Regions from separate parts of the Desertibacillus haloalkaliphilus genome, predicted to be linked through region 1. Evidence: a T-box and tRNA genes for the amino acid it is inferred to sense, from the RefSeq annotation. Region 1 holds a T-box; the other holds one or more tRNA genes.
What was found. The T-box of region 1 lies ahead of alaS (alanine--tRNA ligase). A T-box ahead of a tRNA ligase gene usually reads a tRNA of that ligase, here a tRNA-Ala.

Region 1 (3,428 bases):
ATACAAGTTCTGATTCCTTTTTTTATTGCAGGTTTAATTACATATTTGCTGCACCCCGTGATTGAACAACTTCATGATATGGGGTTACCACGTCCACTTGCCGTTTTACTGATCTACTTCATTTTTTTTGGTGGGATCGGTTACCTCATTTTTCGTGGTACGCCGTACATTGTTTCACAATTAAAAGACTTTGCAGCTAACATTCCAGAATTTACGGAAACGTTTCGAGTCTGGTTTCAATTTTTTAATGAACGTTTGAATACAATGCCAGAGGGTGTACACCAACATGTTGAAGAATGGATTGGTGGACTAGAGGAATATTTAGATCGTTTTGTTGCTGGAATCATTGATGTTATTAAGCAAATCTTAAATTCGTTAATTTATTTTATTGTCATCCCGTTTTTAGTTTTTTATTTACTTAAGGATTTTAAGTTGGTTGAGAAAACAGCTTGGTATTTAACGCCAAGAAAATGGCGTGAAGAGAGCATTGCGTTTATTCATGATGTTGATAAGTCATTTGGTCGTTATATTCGCGGACAAATTCTCGTGTCCCTATCTGTTGGGTTATTAGCAATGACTGGGTTATGGCTCATCGGTATGCCGTACCCTGTGCTTCTCGGGATCTTTATCGGGATGACTGATATTATCCCATATTTTGGTGCTTTTCTTGGTGCAGTTCCTGCTTTGATTGTGGCTGCGATGCAATCGATGGAAATGCTTCTTTATACGGCCATTGTTATTTTTGTACTTCAGCAAGTAGAAGGTAACATTCTTTCACCTGTCATTGTCGGAAAGACTTTGCATATGCACCCTGTCTTAATTATGCTCGCCTTAATTATTGGAATCGAAATTGGGGGAATCTTTGGTTTGGTGTTAGCGGTACCGACATTGGCAATTATTAAAGTAATCCTCCTTCATGTGCGAGCAAATTTGATGAAAGATTGACATTCATTCGTTAGATTTCTATAATGAAAAAAGCATAGATTTTGGTCTAAAGTTGAAGGCGACAAATGAATGAAAAAATAAACGCTGATGGAACCGAGTATGTTAAAGCCCGTATAAAGAGAGGGGTTTCCGTGGCTGGAAGAAACCCTATACGAAGATTAACAGAACGCTACTCCGGAGTGCAGGAGAACCCTGCCGCTTCAACCACGTTACGGTTGTTGAAGGTGGTGAATAGGAAACCTATTCATAACCAGGGTGGTACCGCGTGAATAACTCTCGTCCCTGACTTAGGGATTGAGAGTTTTTTTTGGTAAAGGGGCGGAGTGCGCTAACATGTGAGGAACATCAAGGAAGTAGGCTTACTCGCACCGCCTTAGATTGAAAGTTGAAGGTGAGTTCCCTGGAGAAGGAGAAGTCTTTCGGGGTAGTGGCAAAGGGGCGGAGTGCGCTAGCATGTGAGAAACATCAAGGAAGTAAGCTTACTCGCACCGCCTTAGATTGAAGTAGAAGGTTAGGTCCCTGAAGAGGAAGAAGTTAAGTCGGAGTAGTGGCAAAGGGGCCTCCCGAGAGTACGCTAACATAGGTGAAAGGCGCATGGGCCTTCGATTCAAAGAGATACTTAGCTTAAAAGTGAGGATTCGGGATTCAATAAACTAGATTCCATCAGATGTTCGCTGATCAATGTCTAAAAAATTTAGGGAGGAAGTTTTATGAAAAATTTATCGTCAGCACAAGTGAGACAAATGTTTTTGGACTTTTTTCAAGAAAAAGGGCATGATATTGAACCGAGTGCATCGTTAGTTCCGCATGAAGATCCAACATTGTTATGGATTAATAGTGGTGTTGCGACACTAAAGAAATATTTCGATGGTCGTGTCATCCCGGAAAATCCACGGATTACGAACGCACAAAAATCAATTCGTACGAATGATATTGAAAACGTTGGTAAAACGGCCCGTCACCATACATTTTTCGAAATGCTCGGGAATTTTTCAATTGGTGACTATTTTAAAAAGGAAGCGATTCACTGGGCTTGGGAATTTTTGACCAGTGAAAAGTGGATTGGTTTTGAACCCGAGAAACTATCTGTAACCATTCACCCAGAAGACGACGAAGCATTTGAAATCTGGAATAAGGAAATCGGGGTAGATGAAAGCCGGATTATACGTTTGGAAGAGAACTTCTGGGATATTGGAGAAGGGCCAAGTGGACCAAATACGGAAATATTCTATGACCGTGGACCAGCTTATGGGGACGACCCAAATGACCCTGAGCTTTATCCTGGAGGAGAAAACGAACGTTACTTAGAAATCTGGAACCTTGTCTTCTCTCAATATAACCATAATCCAGACGGTTCATATACACCATTACCAAAGAAAAATATTGATACAGGTATGGGATTAGAGCGAATGGTATCGGTGATTCAAGATGTACCGACCAACTTCGATACGGACTTATTTATGCCAATTATTAAGGCAACTGAAGAGATTTCTAATAGTAAGTATGGTGAATCGAATGACAAAGATGTTTCCTACAAAGTGATTGCAGACCATGTTCGTACAGTGAGTTTTGCGATTTCTGATGGGGCTCTACCATCTAATGAAGGCCGTGGGTACGTCTTACGTCGCTTGTTGCGTCGTGCTGTACGCTATGCAAAGCTTATTCAAATTGAGCGCCCATTTATGTATGAACTCGTTCCAGTCGTAGCTGATATCATGGTTGATTTCTATCCAGAGGTAAAAGAAAAGGTAGCCTTTATTCAAAAAGTGATGAAAAATGAGGAAGAGCGATTCCATGAAACACTCAATGATGGTTTAGCTATTTTAGCAAAGATCATTGAGCAAACAGAACAAGCAAATGAAACGGTCATCCGTGGTGAGGATGTATTCAGATTATATGATACATATGGATTCCCAGTTGATTTAACAGAAGAATACGTTGAAGAAAAAGGAATGACTATTGACCGCGATGGATTTGAAACAGAAATGGAGCGCCAAAGAGAGCGTGCACGAGCAGCGCGCCAAGAAACGGACTCCATGCAAATTCAAGATCAAGTGCTAGCTGATATTACGGCAGAGAGTACATTTGTTGGATATGAGCAATTAACAGCTGATGCAAAAGTTGAAGTGATTGTTAAAGATAAGCAGGTTGTTGATGTCGCTACAGCGGGTGATGAGATTCAAGTGATCTTAAATGAGACACCTTTTTACGCTGAAAGTGGTGGACAAGTTGCTGACAAAGGGACATTAAAAGGTCAACAGGTAACTGCTGAGGTTGAAGATGTTCAAAAGGCACCTAATGGGCAGAACCTCCATACGGTAAAAATCACAGACGGAAGCTTGCGTACAGGAGATATAGTTCAGGCAACGGTTGAAGAGACAAGCCGTATTGGTATTGTGAAAAACCATACAGCAACACATTTACTGCATCAAGCGTTAAAGGAGACGTTAGGTGAGCATGTTAACCAAGCGGGTTCTCTTGTA
Region 2 (3,428 bases), on a different contig from region 1:
TTATGAACCAATTCCAAGAGCCACGGAATAAAGACGCTGTCTTCCCTAATGAATACATTATGACAGGAAAAACGCTTGTCCAAGAGCTCGAAGATACACTATTAACATGAAGAGTTGGGGCAAAAGGTTGGTTTTTACCTTTTGTCCCAACTCTTAGCAATGTGCGTAACCGCCACCCTCTTTAAAAGCTTGATGTGAGTGGGTTTCTCACAACGGACATGTGGCGTGTGAAGCCATTGCCAATATCACGCTCATTGCTACTAGGCTAGCACAAAAGGTAAAAAAACAACCTTTTGTGCCAGCCTAGTCATTGATAAGTAACTCAACAATGTCTTCAGGTACATATGTCTTACCGTCTTGAATCTCAGGGGCAACAGGGAACTCCCGAAGGCTGCGGTTATAGCTGTAGGCCGTGTCACCATTTGAGATTTGGATCGAAAGGTTCTGCTTTTGGACCGTGACTGAACGTGTCTCTTGATCCCAGCCGACTGTAAAACCAAGCGATTGGGCAATGGAACGAATTGGAATCATTTTTGTGTCATTTTTATAATAATTGTCATTTTCAATGAGCCGTTCCACTTCCTCCTGTTTCTTGTCGGTATGATCAAGGGCGACAATTTTTTGTGGTGTTGTTTGCGCTGGGATGCTCTTTGTCGCGATTGTATAGAAAACAATTAATTCTTTCCCAGACAAGTCTTCCTCTGTGATGGCTGCACCATTTTCATTAACAAGAATCGTTTCTTCATTAATCGTGAGCGCTAATTGATTGTCTAGGCTAACGAGGTTTTCATCGAACTTGGACACCTTTACTTGGCTGCCTTCTTGCTCATCCTCAATAATTACAATCTCAGGTGCGATCGTTGGTGGATAAATCATGATATGTGCCGTATCCTTATCATAGTAGCCTGTAATCGTTTGTCCTTCCGTGAGCTCGTCTTTGTTTACTTGTTCGGTTGTGCGACTATCAAAGATAAGCGCATCATCTGTCATTGGGAAAATCATGATCGAATCTTCCTCTGGACCTTCGATAACTAGCGAGGTTGAGTCATCATCTTCTCTCACCTCTGAAATCACACCTGTGTTTTTCAAGTAAATGCTTGCTTCAAGCTGGTCAGCGTCTTCTGGCTCGGCTTCGGCTTGTGAGGGTAATTCTACTGTTTGTGCGAGTGCTGACCCGTGAGCGACACCAGCTGATGCTACAAATGCCGCAAGCGTTAGTACACTTAACTTCTTCATCATTATCCTCTCCTTTTAAAAAAAGCTACATGATCTTTGCTTTTCTAAAAATAGACGAGTCAAGGCTTAGGAACGTTACAAGGTGATGGCAATTTTAACTATCTTTTAGTGTATCATAGCTTCGAGCAGATTCTCGGGCGGAAATGTTACAAAATACTTGTCTTTATCCACACTTTTTTGATAAGATAACAGGGAAGAAACGCATGGAGGACCGACTTAATGGTTGAATCAATCGTATTTGCCTTTACAGTCTTTGTTGGCTGGGTCATTTTTGACTTTACGAAGCATAAAAAACTGATGAAGGAACAAGTGCTAGGGGCATTAGTAGTCGGATTAATCGCCGGTGCAGGCTGGTACCTTCTTGGCGTCCTTTTTAGTTAATACTACGGGGCATTAGCTCATACGAGTAAAGCTGCGACGAGTTGTTTCGACGCATAGACGACCTAGAGTGACGAGTAGAGGAAGAAACAGGGACCTTCTTTGACAAAACTTCATTATTACTACGGGGCATTAGCTCAGCTGGGAGAGCGCTACACTGGCAGTGTAGAGGTCAGCGGTTCGATCCCGCTATGCTCCACCATACATAAACATAAATATTTTAAAAAGTATACATACTGCGCATATACAACGACCTATTTCTCGATCTCACGAGGGATAGGTCGTTTTTTATGTAGAGATTTTTACCTATAGGGGGCTTTTTTGATGGTATTAAATTTATTAGGAACTTTAGGTTGACCCAATAAATTAAATCACTTACTATAAAATATAGATAGTAATGATTACGATTTACAAACTGTCAATCATCAATGATTACATAGTATAGTAATCAAACAGTTTTTTAGAAGGTAATTATCGAGATCAATAAATTTGTTAAAGGAGAATGAAACTTGAGTGTATTCGAGCATAAAAAAGAAGCGCCCAAAGAAATCAGATGTAAAATTATAACTGTCAGTGATACCCGTACAAAAGAAACAGATAAAAGCGGTTTATTGATTCGAGAATTTTTAACTAACGGTGGGCATTTAACCGCTGATTATGAAATTGTTTCAGACGATAAAGAAAAGATTAACGAAGCCCTTATCAAAGGAATTCATTCACCAGAGATTGATGCAATATTGTTAAATGGTGGTACTGGTATAGCAGTTCGAGACGTTACTATTGAGACGATCCAGGCCCAATTAGACAAAGAAATCGTCGGTTTCGGAGAATTGTTTAGAATGCTTAGTTTTACTGAAGATATAGGTTCTGCAGCTATTTTAAGTCGTGCTATTGCAGGGGTTATTGATCATACCGCTGTATTTGCTATGCCAGGCTCAAGTGGTGCTGTAAAATTGGCGATGAGTAAATTGATTATTCCGGAACTATCACATGTGATACGAGAAATTAGAAAAGACATATAGAAGTAGGGAAGGATGTAAATGAGGCAGAGAGCGGTAGATATTTTTATATTAAGTGGTTTTTTAGGAAGTGGAAAAAGCACCTTGTTGAAGCAGTTGCTTCAAGTTGAAAAACGAAATGAAAGGAAAATCGGGGTATTAATGAATGAATTAGGTGAGGTGAGTGTAGATTCATCGATCATACCTAACGACACTCCTCTAAAAGAAATGTTAAATGGGTGTATTTGCTGTACGATTCAAGGTGAGTTAAGTTTACAACTTACATCACTCCTAGAAGAACATGATTTAGATGCTATCTATATCGAAGCAACAGGTGTAGCTCATCCATTAGAGGTGATAGATGCATGTACTCATCCTCTACTAGCAGGAAAAGTTGAGATAAAAGCTGTGATTACAGTTATAAATGCTATCCAGTGGCATGAGGGTAAAATGAGCATAAAATTAAGAAAGCTTATGAAAAAACAAGCGGAGTATGCTGATCTCGTACTCATCAATAAAACAGATCAGGTGAACGAGTCAGTAATAGAGATGGTAAAGAAGAACGTTCAGGAGGTCAATCAATGGGCACGGATACTTCCAGTGATGTATGCAAACATTGACCCATCAATGCTATATTCTTCAGAAAACCGAAGCACTAACCGTTTTTTACCACAAGAGGTTCATGATGACTCCCATATCCACAAACATTTACATCTAAGAACGATTACAGTTCCTATGGATCGTCCAATAGATAGAGTTCAATTCGTTCAACTTTTAAAGAAAATGAACAGGCATCTCTTTCGTGCCAAAGGATTT

Region 2: it has a tRNA-Ala gene. The T-box ahead of alaS (alanine--tRNA ligase) is inferred to sense a tRNA for this amino acid. The anticodon was not compared.

The regions. Positions count from the first base shown of each region.
Region 1 is NZ_JAHPIV010000002.1:141,004-144,431, forward strand. Features, by position in the region: gene KH400_RS02865 (AI-2E family transporter) at 1-945, shown strand, start outside; T-box leader at 1,021-1,232, shown strand; gene alaS (alanine--tRNA ligase) at 1,656-3,428, shown strand, end outside.
Region 2 is NZ_JAHPIV010000001.1:409,786-413,213, reverse strand. Features, by position in the region: gene KH400_RS01940 (YugN-like family protein) at 1-110, shown strand, start outside; gene KH400_RS01935 (copper amine oxidase N-terminal domain-containing protein) at 304-1,239, opposite strand; gene KH400_RS01930 (hypothetical protein) at 1,456-1,617, shown strand; tRNA gene KH400_RS01925 (tRNA-Ala) at 1,741-1,816, shown strand; gene KH400_RS01920 (MogA/MoaB family molybdenum cofactor biosynthesis protein) at 2,124-2,636, shown strand; gene KH400_RS01915 (CobW family GTP-binding protein) at 2,655-3,428, shown strand, end outside.